DNA from 3 places in the Pseudomonas sp. 32A genome. Region 2 is predicted to be linked to each of the others. Evidence: predicted binding sites of a transcription regulator. Region 2 holds the regulator's gene; each other region holds the start of a gene.
The links. Region 2 encodes FliA, which starts transcription of late flagellar genes. Its sites were predicted from a motif close to CTAAAGTTTNNNNNNNNNNNGCCGNTAA; they were not measured.

Region 1 (5,321 bases), 2.0 Mb from region 2:
ACGTGGCGTCGAGCAAATGGGCACGCACTACCCCGAGAAAAATCCGGCGCTGTTACGCAAGGGCTGCGAGTACCTCAAGAGCATCGGCTTCCTGCCGCCAGGCTCTCAATTGAAGGAAACCCTATGAAACCCGATACGTTGATTCGCAACCCTTGCGGCAAGCCTGTGGTGTCTTCAGTGATGGTTGCCTGTGATGCCGCACGTGCCTGGGCGGTAGTCGGTGATTTTTCTGGGTTTGATAGATTTATCCCCGCCTTGTCTCACATCGAAATGACCGGTGAGGGCACCGGATCGCTGCGCAAGAAATGCTTCCACGATGGAAATCTGGTGGTGGAACAACTCAACAGCCGGGACGAGCAGGCCATGCACATGAGCTGGACAACGATTTACAACACCTTGGACGTGGCACGGCTGTGGGCAGCCATGGATGTCGAAGCATTGGGAGAGCGCTGCTCACGGGTGACCTGGACGATCATCGCCGAACCGGTTGAACAGGGTATGGAAGAGTTTGAGCCGTTTGTGCAGGCATTCGCCGACAGCGCGCTGGAGAATGTGCGGGCGATGCTTGCCTGAACGGTAGGAGCGAGCTTGCTCGCGAAAAACGAATAGGCGAAACGGGCTATCTGATAGCGCTGCGTTACCGTTGACGTTCTTCGCGAGCAAGCTCGCTCCTACAGGTTAATCATCAGATTTTGAAACTGTCGACCAACTGCTTCAGCCGGTTGGCCTGTTGAGACAACGCGTCGCAATCCTTCAAGGTTTCGTTGAGGTTGGCCACGCCTTGCTGGTTCAGCAGGTTGATCTGGTTGATGTCGACGTTGAGGGTTTCCACCACGGCAGTCTGTTCCTCGGTGGCGGCCGCTACCGACTGGTTCATCCCGTCGATCTCGACGATCCGCTGAGTCACGCTGACCAGGCGCTCACCGGCCTGGTTGGCGACCTCGACGCTTTCTTCGCTGGAGGTCTGGCTGGCGTTCATCGTGGTCACAGCCTCACGCGAACCAATCTGCAGCGAGGTGATCATTTTGTGGATCTCCTCCGCCGACTCTTGGGTGCGGTGCGCCAGGTTGCGGACTTCATCCGCCACCACGGCAAACCCACGTCCGGCTTCACCGGCGCGCGCAGCCTCAATCGCAGCGTTGAGGGCCAGCAAGTTGGTTTGCTGGGAGATGCCTTTGATCACATCCAGGATGTGGCCAATGTTGTCGGTGCTGGCGTTCAGGGTTTCAATCTGTGTGCAGGACAGGCTGATTTTTTGCGAAAGCTCCGACATCGCGAGGATGGTTTTCTCCACCACCTTGCGCCCGTCATCAGCCTGCTCGCTGGCACCGCTGGCGTGTTGCGAAGCATCAGCGGCGTTGCGCGCGATTTCCTGAGTGGCGGCACCCAGCTCGTTGATTGCCGCGGCCACGCTGTTGGTACGGGCGCTTTGTTCGTCGGAGCCGACGATCGATGCGTTGGACGAGGCCATTACACGCTGGGACAAGTCATGTACTTGGCGGGTAGCCGAGGAAACTTCGGAAATTGACGCGTGAATACGCTCGACGAACTGGTTGAAGGCACTGCCCAAGTCACCGAATTCATCCTTGCTTTCCACGGTCAGGCGGCGGGTCAAGTCACCCTCGCCCTGGGCAATGTCCTGCATGGCGCGCCCCATGGTGGTCAGCGGGCGCATCAAGACCTGGATCAGCAGGCTCAGGAACACCGCGATGGCGGCGACTGCAATAAACATGGCGATCAATGCCGAGGTGCGGAACTTGCCCAGCGGTGCGTAGGCTTTGTCTTTGTCGATCGACAGGCCGATGTACCAATCTGCATTCGGTAACCCGCTGATCGGGGTGAAGGACAGGATCCGTTCCTGGCCATTGAGGACCACTTCCTGGCTGACCTTCTCGATGCGTACGTTAGTGCCCGGGTAGATGTCCTTGAGGTTTTTCATCACCTGGTCCTGGTCCGGGCTGACGATCACCTGGCCGTCACCGCTGACCAGGAATGCATGGCCGATGCCGCCGAAATCCACCGAATTGATGATCTTCACCAGGGTTTGCAGGCTCAGGTCACCGCCAACCACGCCTAGCAGTTCACCATTCTTTTTCACCGGCATCGCGATGGTCACGATCAGCCCACCTACCGCTGCCATATAGGGCGGCGTGAGCATGGTCTTGTCGGCGGCCACCGCTTGTTTGTACCAAGGACGCTGACGTGGGTCATAGTCATCCGGCATTTTGGCGTCGGGCCGTTGGGTGAACACACCGTTGGTTGAACCGACGTAGGTGAACTGGAAGTTGGAGGTAAATGCCGACTGGTCGACCAACCCCGGAAGATCGGCAGCGCTGCCCTGGTGGGCCACGTTTTGCGCCAGGCTTTCCAACACCAGTACCCGGCCGCTGAGCCAGTTCTGCACACTGCTGGCGGTCAGCTCACCGGACTGCTGGATAGACGATTCCAGGTTTTGCCGGATGGTGTTGCGCTGCAGGTAGTCGTTGTAGAACGTGAATAACGCGAAGGCCAGAACCACTACGCCTGACGCGGCCAACAGAATTTTATGACTGAACTTGAGATTCATTTCATTGACTTCTTTTTGCCAAAAGGGGGTGAGCGTGCCGGATGCAACATTCCATGTAACGGGATAGGCAGACTCTGTGACTGCTCTATTTCGGTGCACGCATGGCTCGTCAGGCTGTCGGCCAAGTCAGGATAAATCTTAGGAATTTGTGAGAAGCATCTGCTTTTTGCGTCAGAAGCCGACCAGCGGTAGCCCCCCGATGGCAGGAGTTGCAAAATTTTTCAGCCTTGCCGACAATGCGACTAATTATCATTTGTGACGCTTTGCCAGGCCGCGTGAATGCCCTCTTCCGAGTACGCAGTACAGACGCTCTATAGCAACCATCATGGCTGGCTGAACACCTGGCTGCGCAGCCGACTGGGTAATGCAGCAGATGCGGCAGACCTGGCGCAGGACACGTTCGTGCGCTTGCTGCAAAAAACCGAACGCTTCGAACTCAAGGCTCCTCGGGCCTTCCTGCGCACCATCGCCCGAGGCCTGGTGATCGATCATTGGCGTCGCGAAGAAATCGAGCGCGCCTATCTGGAGTCCATCGCGCATTTGCCCGACGCCTTGGCACCGAGTGCTGAAGAGCGTGCGCTGATTCTGGAATTGCTGGAGTCCGTCGCCCGGCTTCTGGACGGACTCAAGCCCAAGGTGCGCAAGGCGTTTCTACTGGCTCAGTGCGACGGGCTGACATACAAGCAGATTGCGCAGCAGATGGGCGTGTCGTTGCGCTCGGTGGAGCGGTATGTCGCCGAGGCCCTGTATCACTGTTATGTGCTGCGGTATGAGGCATGACCTCGATGGATAACACGGCGCGCTCCGGGCCCGACCCGCAGGTGGTCAAGCAGGCCATCAGCTGGATGCTGCGCTTGCGTAATAATCGCGCGAATGTCCGGTTGAAGGCGCAGTGCGAGCACTGGCGTGAGGCTCATCATGAACACGAGTTGGCCTGGCAACGCGTGCAGGCGCTGCAACATGAGTTGAGCAGCCAGTTAGCGGCGATTCCTGGCGCCCATGCGACGCTGGAGAACAGTGCCCAGCGCCTTGGTCGCCGGCAAGCGTTGAAGGTGTTGTCCGGTGTGCTGTTGATGGGCTCGGCGGCCTGGGTCAGCCGAGACCTCACCGGTTGGCAGCGTTGGACCTCGGACCTGGCTACCACCACCGGCGAGCGTCGCAGCGTGCAACTGCCGGATGGCACACGCCTGCAGCTCAACACCGACAGCGCGGTGGACCTGGACTTCAACCCGCAGCAACGCCTGATCACGTTGGTACGCGGGGAAATCCTGGTGACCTGCGGCGCCGTTGCGACCGCACCGTTGCTGGTTCGCACGCGCCATGGCTTGTTCGAAGGCATCGACGGGCGGTTTGTGGTGCGTCAGGACGGTGATTGCACGCGCTTGAGCGTGGCTTCAGGCAACGTCGCGATTCATTCACCCCATACCGCCGACGGACTGTTCACTCAAGTGCATGCAGGAGAAAGCTACGTGGTGCGTCAGAACGGGGCCGTTCTCGCGCCGCCCTCGGATATGGATACTGGGGCCTGGGCCGACGGATTGATCGTCACCCGCAACATGCGTCTTGCCGACTTCCTGGCGGAGGTGGGGCGCTATCGCCAGGGCTATCTGGGCTGTTCAAGTGATATCGCAGACTTGCGCCTGTCGGGTGTTTTTCGCCTGGAAGACACCGAGAAGCTGTTGGCAATCCTTCCGCAGACGCTGCCTGTGCGCCTGCGCTATCGCACACGCTGGTGGGTGAGCCTGGAGCGTCAGGCCTGATTATTTCTGTCGCACCTGATTATTTTTGGCGGCTTTTTTCCGTAAGTCCGGCTTAGACAGTAAGCAATTCAATCTGCCTTCAGCGACCTCTACGGATCTCGACAATGACTGTGCGTTTTTTCAGTAACCCACCCTCTTCCTACCCTTTGCTCGGTAAAGCCGTACGTGCAGCGTTGCTGTCGACCACAATGGGCATCGGCTTGCTGCCGGTGGCCGGTGTCGCGGCTGATAGCGGCGTCGAGCGTATCAGCCAGCGCTATGACATCCCTGCAGGCCCGCTGAGCGATGCGCTCAATCAGTTCGCCCGTCAGGCAGGCATCACGCTTTCCAGCACGCCTGCGCAGACTCAGGGCCGCCAATCTGTCGGACTGCATGGGGAGTATTCTGCCGAACAAGGTTTGAGCCAGTTGCTCAACGGGTCAGGCTTGCAGGCGCAGGCTCAGGACGACGTGAGTTTCGTGTTGCAGGCGCAGCCCGAGAGCGAGGCGCTGACCTTGCCGACCACCGACATCAAAGGCTTCGCCCTGGGTAACGCCTTGGGCAGCATGGAGGGCTACAACGCCACTCACAGCCAGATCGCCACCAAGACCAGTACCGCGCTGCTGGAAACGTCCCAGACGGTTTCGGTGGTGACCCGCGAGCAGATGGATGACCAAGGCTCGCAAACCGTTGCCCAGGCCATGCGTTACACCCCTGGCGTGCTGACCAACCCGTATGGCGCGACTCACCGCTATGACTATGTGGCGATGCGTGGCTTCAACGACGGTTCGGTGGACAACATCTACCTCGACGGTCTGAAATCCATGGGGGACAGCGGGACGTACAGCACCATGCAGGTGGACCCGTACTTCCTCGAGCGCGTGGATATTCTTAAAGGCCCGTCATCGGTGCTCTACGGGCGCAGCTCGCCGGGCGGGCTGGTGGCGTTGACTAGCAAGAAGCCATTGTTTGAGCCCTACCATCAGGTGCAGGCCACTGTGGGTTCCCAAGGGCAG
Region 2 (5,321 bases):
GCGGCCAGCAGTTCCGGAGTGGCGGCCGTGATCGGTGCACGTTCGCGCACTTCACTGAACATGCCGTTGACCGCGTCCAGCGCTTCCAGGATCACGTCCATCAGTTCCGAGTCGACGTGTCGCTCACCCTTGCGCAGGATGTCGAACACGTTCTCGGCGATGTGACAGCACTCCACCAGCTCGTGGAGCTGGAGGAAGCCGGCGCCCCCTTTTACAGTGTGAAAACCGCGAAAAATTGCATTGAGCAGGTTCGCATCATCCGGTCGGCTTTCCAGCTCGACCAGTTGTTCCGACAGTTGCTCTAAAATTTCGCCGGCCTCTACAAGGAAATCCTGAAGGATTTCTTCATCGGCGCCGAAGCTCATGGGTGTGCTCCTTAGAAGCCTAAACTGGACAGCAAATCGTCTACGTCGTCTTGCCCGGATACAACGTCTTCACGTTTATCGGCATGAATCTGCGGACCTTCACCCTTGGCGAGGTGTTTTTGTGGATCTTTTTCAGAAAGGATCGCTTCGCGGTCATGTTCGATGCCGGCAAACCGGTCAACTTGACCCGCCATCAACACCAGTTTGAGCAGGTTGCTCTCCACTTCGGTGACCAGTTGGGTCACGCGTTTGATCACCTGACCGGTGAGATCCTGGTAGTCCTGGGCCAGCAGAATGTCATTCAGGTTGCTGGAAACCGTACGGTTTTCCTGCTCGCTGCGGGACAAAAAGCCTTCAACCCGACGCGCCAGTTCACGAAACTCTTCAGCGCCCACTTCCCGACGCATGAACCGGCCCCAGTCAGTGCTCAGGGCCTTGGCTTCACTGGCCATACCGTTGACCAGAGGCGTGGCGTTTTCCACCAGGTCCATGGTGCGGTTGGCCGCCGCCTCAGTCAGCCTGACCACATAGGACAGGCGTTCGGTGGCATCCGTGATCTGCGAGATTTCTTCGGCCTGGGGCATGTGCGGGTCAATCTGAAAATTGACAATCGCACTGTGCAACTCACGCGTGAGCTTGCCCACTTCCTGGTACAGGCCGCGGTCACGGGTCTGGTTGAGCTCATGGATCAACTGCACCGCGTCACCGAAATGGCCTTTTTCAAGGCTTTCGACAAGTTGGTGAGCATGTTTTTTCAGGGTCGACTCAAAGTCGGCCTGCGATGATTCTTTATGCTCCATAGCTCCCCCGTGGCAGCATCAATGACCGATGCGTTCGAAGATCTTTTCGATCTTCTCTTTCAAGGCCAGTGCAGTGAATGGCTTGACCACGTAGCCGTTAACCCCGGCTTGGGCGGCTTCGATGATCTGTTCACGCTTGGCTTCAGCGGTCACCATCAGCACAGGCAGGCTGCGCAGTTTTTCATCAGCGCGCACGTGGCGCAGCAGATCGATACCGGTCATGCCCGGCATGTTCCAGTCTGTTACCAGAAAGTCGATGCTCCCGCTGTTGAGGATCGGAATCGCCGTAATGCCGTCATCCGCCTCGACCGTGTTAGTGAACCCAAGGTCACGCAACAGGTTTTTTATGATCCGCCGCATCGTTGAGAAGTCATCAACGATGAGGATTTTCATGTTCTTGTCCAATTCGACCTCCAAGCAGTCTTAAACGCGCCCAGCACCTGGGCGCGCCATATCAATCAACAGGCGTTACACAAAAAGGACTACCGGGGGCGCACCACGGGCCAAGCCCGTCCGGGCGCAGAGCCCGGACGGTATCGTTCGCAGTGTCCCCACACTGCCTGTCAGCGCGCTCGCCACTCTCCCAAACGCCCCCGCAAGCGGGCCGCGCACTGGCTGTGTAACTGGCTGACTCGCGATTCGCTGACCCCCAGGACCTCACCGATTTCCTTGAGGTTCAGCTCTTCGTCGTAGTACAGCGCCAACACCAGTCGCTCACGCTCCGGCAAATTGGCAATCGCGTCCGCCAGCGCACGCTGGAAGCGTTCATCTTCCAGATCGCGTGACGGTTCGAGATGAGCACTCGCGCCGTCCTCGTGCAGCCCTTCATGTTCGCCGTCCTGCAAAAGGTCGTCGAAACTGAACAGGCGGCTGCCCAAGGTGTCGTTCAAAATCCCGTAATAATCGTCGAGACTCAATTGGAGTTCGGCCGCAACTTCGTGATCTTTAGCGTCGCGACCGGTTTTTGCTTCAATTGAGCGAATCGCGTCACTCACCATCCGCGTATTGCGGTGTACCGAACGCGGCGCCCAATCACCTTTACGCACTTCATCGAGCATGGCTCCACGGATACGAATCCCCGCGTAGGTCTCGAAACTCGCGCCCTTGCTCGCGTCGTATTTGGTCGACACTTCGAGCAAGCCGATCATCCCGGCCTGGATCAAGTCTTCGACCTGGACACTGGCGGGCAAGCGCGCCAGCAAGTGATAGGCAATGCGCTTGACCAGGGGCGCATAGCGCTCGATCAATTCGACCTGACTGTCACGTGCCGACTTCTTGTAAAGGTTGTAGCCGCTGGCTGTCATAGCACCGGTCCTGCGCTCGTCTGATGCACCAATCGCTCGACGAAAAACTCCAGATGCCCCCGAGGGTTGGCGGGCAACGGCCAGGTATCGACCTTCTGGGCAATAGCCTTGAACGCCAATGCGCACTTCGAACGAGGGAACGCTTCATAGACCGCACGCTGCTTTTGCACGGCCTTGCGTACGCACTCGTCGTAGGGAACTGCACCAACGTATTGTAAGGCGACATCGAGGAAGCGATCTGTGACCTTGGTCAACTTGGCGAACAGATTGCGCCCTTCCTGTGGGCTTTGGGCCATGTTGGCCAGCACGCGGAAGCGGTTCATGCCGTAGTCGCGGTTGAGCAGCTTGATCAGGGCGTAGGCGTCGGTGATCGAGGTCGGTTCATCGCACACCACCAGCAATACTTCCTGAGCTGCGCGCACGAAGCTGACCACGGATTCGCCGATCCCGGCGGCGGTGTCGATCACCAGCACGTCGAGGTTGTCGCCGATGTCGCTGAACGCCTGAATCAGGCCGGCATGCTGCGCCGGGCTCAGGTGCACCATGCTCTGGGTGCCGGAAGCGGCCGGCACGATGCGAATCCCGCCAGGGCCTTGCAACAGTACGTCGCGCAGCTCACAGCGGCCTTCGATCACATCGGCCAGGGTATGTTTGGGCGTCAGTCCCAGCAGAACGTCAACGTTCGCCAGACCCAGGTCAGCATCCAGCAGCATGACGCGACGGCCAAGCTCTGCCAGAGCCAGGGACAAATTCACTGACACGTTAGTTTTCCCGACGCCACCTTTGCCGCCGGTCACCGCGATCACCTGTACGGGATGCATGCTGCCCATTTTATTTCTTTACCTTGTCTTGCTTAGACGCAGGCTACATAAGTTGGCCGCGTGAACTGCTGGCAGGCCATCGATGTAGATACTTTGCAATGTGTTCATACTGCCTCAGCCGACACGCTTGTTCGGGCTGTGGTAGAGGTCAGCAAACATGTCAGCCATCGCTTCCTCACTCGGTTCTTCCTGCATTTGCACGCTGACAGCCCGGCTGACCAACTGATGACGGCGCGGCAGATGTAAATCATCCGGGATCCGCGGCCCATCGGTCAGGTAAGCAACCGGTAATTCATGACTGATGGCCAGGCTCAATACTTCGCCCAGGCTCGCCGTCTCATCCAGTTTAGTCAGGATGCAGCCCGCCAGCCCACAGCGCTTGTAGCTGTGATAGGCGGCGGTCAATACCTGCTTCTGGCTGGTAGTGGCCAGTACCAAATAGTTTCGGGATTTGATCCCGCGCCCCGCCAGGCTTTCCAGCTGCATGCGCAGGGCCGGGTCGCTGGCTTGCAGGCCGGCGGTGTCAATCAGCACTACGCGCTTGCGCAGCAGCGGGTCGAGGGCGTTGGCCAGGGACTGGCCCGGGTCGACGTGGGTCACCGGCACATTGAGGATGCGGCCCAGGGTCTTGAGTTGCTCCTGGGCGCCAATGCGGTAGCTGTCCATGCTCACCAGCGCGATGTTCTGTGCGCCGTACTTGAGCACGTAACGTGCGGCCAGCTTGGCCAGGGTGGTGGTCTTGCCCATGCCGGCAGGGCCGACCATGGCAATCACGCCGCCTTCTTCCAGGGGTTCGATTTCCGGGGTGACGATCATCCGCGCCAGGTGAGCCAGGAGCATGCGCCAGGCCTGGCGAGGTTCTTCAATTTGCGTGGTCAGCTGCAGCAGGTCGCGGGACAACGGGCCAGACAGGCCGATGCGTTGCAGGCGACGCCACAGGTTGGCCTGTTGCGGCTGGCTGCCCTGCAACTGGTTCCAGGCCAGCGAGCCCAACTGCACTTCCAGCAGTTCACGCAGGCCGTTGAGTTCGAAACGCATCGAGTCGAATACCCGCTGGTCTACCGCTGCCGCCGGGGCGGGCGCAGCAGGACGCGGCGGTTCAACAAAAGTCGGCTCTACCAGAGGCTCGGACGCCGTCAGCGGCAACCCGGCAAACAGCTGGCGATTGGTGGAGGCGTCGCTGTCGCCACGCATGCTCAGTTCAGCCTGGGCCGAGACAATGCGCGAAGCGGTCTTGCGCAGCTCGTCTTCCAGTTCCATGTTCGGCACACGCGGCGCCAGGGCCGAGGGCTTGTAATCCAGGGCAGCCGTCAGCTCGACACCGCCGGCAATACGACGGTTACCGATAATCGCAGCGTCGGCGCCCAACTCATCACGTACCAGTTTCATGGCCTGACGCATATCGGCGGCGAAAAAACGCTTCACTTGCATATCCCACTACCTCAGCCGTTGGGCCCTACTGTCGCGACGATAGTCACTTGCTTATTGTCAGGAATTTCCTGGTAAGCCAATACATGCAAATTCGGTATAGCCAGGCGTCCAAACCGCGACAACATCGCCCGGACGGGGCCAGCCACCAGCAGGATCACCGGATGGCCTTCCATTTCCTGGCGCTGCGCGGCTTCAATCAACGAACGCTGCAGCTTCTCAGCCATGCTTGGCTCCAGCAACACGCCTTCATCAGCGCCCTGCCCAGCCTTCTGAATACTATTGAGCAATATTTGTTCCAACCTTGGTTCCAAGGTGATCACAGGCAGCTCGGAGTCAAGCCCTACAATGCTTTGGACGATTGCACGCGACAATCCGACGCGCACCGCAGCCACCAGAGCGGCAGTATCTTGACTCTTGGCGGCATTGTTGGCGATAGCTTCGGCAATGCTGCGAATGTCCCGTACCGGCACCTGCTCGGCCAACAGCGCCTGCAGCACCTTGAGCAGTTGCGAAGTAGACAGCACGCCCGGCACCAGCTCTTCGGCCAGCTTTGGCGAGGCTTTGGCCAGCAATTGCAAGAGTTGCTGGACTTCTTCGTGG
Region 3 (5,321 bases), 1.3 Mb from region 2:
GCGGCAATGCCCAGCAGGTCGTCGCGCTTGCGCAGGGCCAACACCTGATCGGCAGGTACATGGCCTTCGACGAATTTGCCGTCGATCACGCCCGTATGGCACGACGCCAGGCGCGGCGCCACGCCCAGGCGTTGCTTGACCTCGCTCATATTGGTTTCCACGTGATCGTTGACCTTGAAGCCGTTGCTTTCCAGGTGGGCAATCCACTTTTTGCAGCAACCGCAGTTGGCATCGCGGTGCACATCAATCGGGATCAGCTCGGCAGCCTGGGCCAAGGGGCTGATGAGCAGCGCCGCCAGCACGGCCAGTCGTAGGGTAGTTTTCATCATCATCTCGTCAGATAAAGGGCAACAGCCGGGCATTCTCCGCGCTTTTTACAAAAGGGTTTTCCGGGAGTGTTACGAGGTTTTACGAAACGCCGACAGCACCAGAATAACGGCCTGGTGCTGTCGGAAAACTGAGAGGGAGATGACGGTTTTGTCAGGAAGACGGGGATTCCAGGCGCTGCTTGAGCTGGTCAAGGGCTTGGTTGGACAGGGCGATCATGCGCTCATGCAGGGTGGTCAGTTGCAGTTCGGTTTCATAGGTAAGCACACGGGTAAACAAAGTGCCGTCGCCTTGGGCCTGCAAGAAATAGTGAATGCAGCCGTCGACTGCCAGGGAAGTGAATGCGGTCTTGAACTCCCGCGGTGGCTGCGCAACCTGCACGCGATAGCTCATGGGTACCTGCACACCCAGCAGGTCGATGGTCTCGGTAAAACGGTGGCCAGTGGGCAATGAGCCCGTGGTGCCGGTGTCGGCGCCCAGGGATGTCGGATGCCATTCATGCCAGCGATCCGGTTGGGTGACATAGTCGTAAACGGTTTCGATAGGGGCCTGGATATAGCGTTCCTGACTGATCCGCTCCAGACGGATCGGATGCTCAACTGCGTGCATGACACACCTCCTGTGTGGCGGAGCGAACTGTCAGAATAGTCCGGCTCCCGCGCATTGCACGAGAGCTTTCAGGCTATTTTTTCAACGCACCTTGAAGCGACCCATCAATGCAATAACCCGGCCATTGGCATCCAGCAGGCTCTGGGTGTTGTGCTCCGTGGCGTGGCCGCTTTGCACCAGTTCTTCAACCATATGGCGGATGTGCACCATGCTGCGGTTGATTTCCTCGGTCACCGCGCTTTGCTGTTCGGCGGCGGTGGCGATCTGGGTGCTGAGGTTGTTGATATGGCTGACGGAGCCGGCCATCTCGTCCAACCCTGTGTTCACCCGGGCCGTGGCGTCAGCCGCAGACTGGCAGCTGGCCTGGGTGGCTTCCATGGCCGTCACCGAGGAACTCACGCCCGTGGTCAGGCGCGCCAGCATCTCATTGATCTGCGAGGTGCTGGCCTGGGTGCGGGCGGCGAGGGCGCGGACTTCGTCGGCCACCACCGCAAACCCGCGGCCTTGTTCGCCGGCCCGGGCGGCTTCGATGGCCGCGTTGAGTGCCAGCAGGTTGGTCTGGCCGGCGATGGCGCCGATCACGCCGAGGGTTTCGGTGATGCGCGCGGCATCCTGGCGCATGTTTTCCACGGTGTGGGTGGCGCTGGAGACTTCGCCGATCAACGCGCTGACGCTGCGGGACGCTTCCCCGACCACCACCCGCGAACGGTCGGCGTGCTCATTGGCGCGCTGGGTGAACGCAGCAGTTTCGGCGGCGTTCTCGGCCACGGTATCGGCGGTAGAGCTCATCTCGGTGATAGCGGTGACGGTCTGGTCGGTTTCCGAGGCATGACGCACCAGGATCTGGTTGGTCTGGGCCGAGGTCTGCTGCAACTGCGCCAGGCTCGACGACATGGCGCCGGTCGCCTGCGTCACTTCACCGATCATGTTCTGCAGGTAGACGATAAAGCGGTTCACCGAATGGCCAATCGCGCCCAGTTCGTCCTCGGCACGGATGGTGATGCGCCGGGTCAGGTCGGCGTCGCCGTTGGACAGCGCGTCGATGTTGGTTTTCAGCGCAGTCATCCGGTGTACCAGCTGGCGGATGGCGTACACCTGCAACAGCACCAGCAGCAGAATCATCGGGATTTGCAGCATCGCCAGCGTACCCAGCACATCATCACGTTGGGCGGTGATCAGCGAAGTCGGCAGCGCAGTAGCGAGGAACCATGGTGTGCCCTCGATCGGGCGCATGAAGAAGGTGCTGGCCACGCCCTGGTTGTCGAACTCACTGCGCTGCAGGGATTGGTCGCGATGGGCCAGGCCGGCGCTGACCTGGGCGGCAAAGGCCGAGGTGCCGACCAGTTCGCTGATGTTTTTCAACACCACCGGGCCGCTGATACGCGTGCTGTTGCTGATGATCTTGCCGTCGCCTTCGACAATCAGCATTTGCGCGTCAAGGTCTTTTTCCTTGCCGGCCACCAGGTCGTTGAAGAAGCCCAGGGTCACGTCGATGGTGGCGACGCCATACGCGGCGCCGTCACGCTGGATCGCCATGGCGCAGTTGGTGCGCGGTTCCTGACTGGCGTCATCCTTGTAGGCCGCCGCCCAGGCGCACTGGCCGCGGGGCGAGGCGAGGCCGCCTTTGTACCAGCTCTGGTCGTAGTAGTTGGGGGCCGCGTCGCTGTTCCAGAACGTATTGACCGCCAGCTTGCCCGAGGCATCGCGGTGCCAGAAGGTGCTGTGCTTGTTGCGGCCCGGCGTGCGCTGGTTGGGCAGGGGCCAGATGCCGCCGCCGAACACTTTCAATTCGCCGTACTGGTCCACCAGGCCGGGCAGCACCTTGTCGATGGCGTCGCTGTCCAGCAGCGGGATGGTTTGGGTGATGCTGCGTTGCTGGGCCTGAACCTTGTTCAACTCGCCCTGGATCTGCTCGGCCACTTCGGCAATGCGATTGAGGGCCACCTGTTCTTCGGTGTGGCGCAGCTTGGGGGCCACCAACTGTCCGATGCCCACGACCGTCAAGACGAATAACAACAGGACGAACAGCACCAGAAACAGGGTGTAGCGGGCTTGGATAGAGCGCAATGAGGGCATGGGGTCGTCCTTACGAAGCGTTATTGTGCGACGCGGCTTTGTTAGAGCTTCGAAGGGCTATCGGCTTGGGAAGGGCGAGCTTGAGGCACTGTCGTGCAAGAAAATCCAGGGCAAGGATTTAAGGAGCGGAGCTGGCGAGCCAGCCCCGGTCCAGCGTGGCAGGATTATTTGTCCAGCATCTGCATAACCGCTTCCGGATAACGTAAACCGGCTGTCGCATTGGCCGGGAAGATCGCCTCCAGCGCCGCCAGCTCGGCCGGGCTGAGCTTGACCTCCAATGCCGCGACGTTTTCTTCCAGGTACTTGCGTTGCTTGGTCCCCGGGATCGGGATCAGGTAATCCCCTTGCGCCAGCACCCAGGCCAACGCCAGTTGCCCGGCCGTCACGGCCTTGTCGGCAGCCAGGGCTTGTACCTGGTCCACCAGCAGCAGGTTCTTCGCAAAGTTCTCGCCCTGGAAACGCGGGCTGAACCGACGGTAGTCATCCGCCGCAAAATCATCCGGGCTTTTCAGCGCGCCGGTCAGGAAGCCCCGACCCAGTGGGCTGTAAGGCACAAACGCGATCCCCAGGCGTTCGCAGGCGGCGAGGCAACCGTTGTCCTCCTGATCACGGCTCCACAGCGAATATTCGCTTTGCAGGGCGCTGATGGGATGCACTTTATGAGCGCGCTCGAGGGTGGCCGCCGAGGCCTCACTCAGGCCCAGGTAACGCACCTTGCCTTGCTTGACCAACTCGGCCATGGCGCCGACGGTTTCTTCAATCGCCACTTCAGGGTCGATGCGGTGCTGGTAGTAGAGGTCCAGGGTTTCCACGCCGAGGCGTTTCAGGGTGCCGTCGATGGCGTCGCGAATGTATTCGGGACGGCCATTCACCCCACGCAACGCCGGGTTCGCCGGGTCACGCACGATGCCGAACTTGCTGGCGAGAAACACCTGGTCGCGCTTGCCGGCGATGGCTTTGCCAATCAGTTCTTCGTTGGTATGGGGGCCGTACATGTCGGCGGTGTCCAGCAGGTTGATCCCCAGTTCCAGGGCGCGGTGCAGAGTGGCGATGGCTTCGGTGGTGTCGGTGCCGGTGGTGTAGAAATCGGTCATGCCCATGCAGCCGAGGCCGATGGCGGACACCTGGGGACCGTTTTTACCGAGTTGACGTGTGTGCATGGGTCCAGCTCCTGTGTGGGAAGGGCTCCATTGTTGCCCTCGACAAAAGCGGGATAAACCGGCTAAAACCGCTATCACTATTATGAAATTCTAAATAATCCTTGAAGGAAACCGGCCCGTGGACCGTTTTAATGCGATGCGAGTGTTCGTGCGGATTGTCGAACTGGGCGGGTTTGCCAAGGCGGCTGACAGCCTGCAACTGCCGCGCGCCTCGGTCACCATCCTGATCAAGCAACTGGAGGCACACCTTGGGGTGCAACTGTTGCAGCGCACCACGCGCCAGGTCAGCCCGACCCTGGACGGTGCCGCCTACTACCAGCGTTGCGTGAGCCTGCTGGCGGACCTTGAGGAAACCGAGGCGGTATTCTCCACCAGCCGACGAAACCCGCGCGGCACGTTGCGTATCGATATGCCGTCCGGGATCGGGCGTTTCCTGGTGATTCCGGCAATGCCCGAGTTCACCACACGTTACCCGCAGATTGATCTGGAAATCGGCCTCAACGACCGCCCGGTGGACCTGATCCGCGAAGGCGTTGACTGCGTGTTGCGCGGCGGCCTGGCGCTGGATGAGTCACTGGTGGCCCGGCCGCTGGCAATGATGGATCAAGTGACCTGCGCCAGTCCCGGGTACTTGCAGCAGTTCGGTATGCCATCGACGCTGGATGACCTGGCCGGCCATCAAGTAGTGGAATATTTCTCCAGCACCAGCGGCAAGCGTTATGGCCTGGAGTTTCAGATCGGCAACGATATCCGTTTGGTCGACCTGCCCAAGCAAGTGGCGGTCAACAGTGCCGATGGCTACCTGGCGGCCTGTGAAGCGGGTTACGGCCTGGTGCAGACGCCTTACTACCACGCCGTTCGCCAGTTGGAAGCGGGCACCTTGGTGGAGGTGCTGGCGCATGAGCCCCCGCCGAAGTTGCCGCTCACTGCGTTGTACCCGCCCCATAGGCAACTGTCGCAACGGGTGCGGGTATTTGTAGATTGGCTGGTGGAGCTTTGCGCCCGGCCGGGCAACGGGTTGCAGCGTCAGCCTTGAGCCTTGCGGTAGGCGCCGGGCTGGATGCCGGTGACTTTATGGAAGGCGCGGGTAAAGGCGGCGACCGATTGATAACCCACGGCGAGGGATACGTCCGCCACCGTCTGGTCTTG

Region 1: the regulator FliA is predicted to act here: its motif matches at 2,681-2,708, upstream of ACUN0G_RS12355 (methyl-accepting chemotaxis protein).
Region 3: the regulator FliA is predicted to act here: its motif matches at 3,070-3,097, upstream of ACUN0G_RS27900 (methyl-accepting chemotaxis protein).

The regions. Positions count from the first base shown of each region.
Region 1 covers NZ_JBQYLY010000001.1:2,722,944-2,728,264, forward strand. Annotated here, with positions in the region: gene ACUN0G_RS12345 (amino acid adenylation domain-containing protein) at 1-127, shown strand, start outside; gene ACUN0G_RS12350 (SRPBCC family protein) at 124-573, shown strand; gene ACUN0G_RS12355 (methyl-accepting chemotaxis protein) at 686-2,566, opposite strand; gene ACUN0G_RS12360 (sigma-70 family RNA polymerase sigma factor) at 2,846-3,346, shown strand; gene ACUN0G_RS12365 (FecR domain-containing protein) at 3,343-4,326, shown strand; gene ACUN0G_RS12370 (TonB-dependent siderophore receptor) at 4,431-5,321, shown strand, end outside.
Region 2 covers NZ_JBQYLY010000001.1:4,740,780-4,746,100, reverse strand. Annotated here, with positions in the region: gene ACUN0G_RS21965 (chemotaxis protein CheA) at 1-365, opposite strand, end outside; gene ACUN0G_RS21960 (protein phosphatase CheZ) at 377-1,165, opposite strand; gene ACUN0G_RS21955 (chemotaxis response regulator CheY) at 1,184-1,558, opposite strand; gene fliA (RNA polymerase sigma factor FliA) at 1,729-2,469, opposite strand; gene fleN (flagellar synthesis regulator FleN) at 2,466-3,299, opposite strand; gene flhF (flagellar biosynthesis protein FlhF) at 3,405-4,721, opposite strand; gene flhA (flagellar biosynthesis protein FlhA) at 4,733-5,321, opposite strand, start outside.
Region 3 covers NZ_JBQYLY010000001.1:6,071,305-6,076,625, forward strand. Annotated here, with positions in the region: gene ACUN0G_RS27890 (DUF411 domain-containing protein) at 1-326, opposite strand, end outside; gene ACUN0G_RS27895 (SRPBCC family protein) at 481-936, opposite strand; gene ACUN0G_RS27900 (methyl-accepting chemotaxis protein) at 1,018-3,012, opposite strand; gene ACUN0G_RS27905 (aldo/keto reductase) at 3,177-4,172, opposite strand; gene ACUN0G_RS27910 (LysR family transcriptional regulator) at 4,291-5,208, shown strand; gene ACUN0G_RS27915 (AraC family transcriptional regulator) at 5,199-5,321, opposite strand, start outside.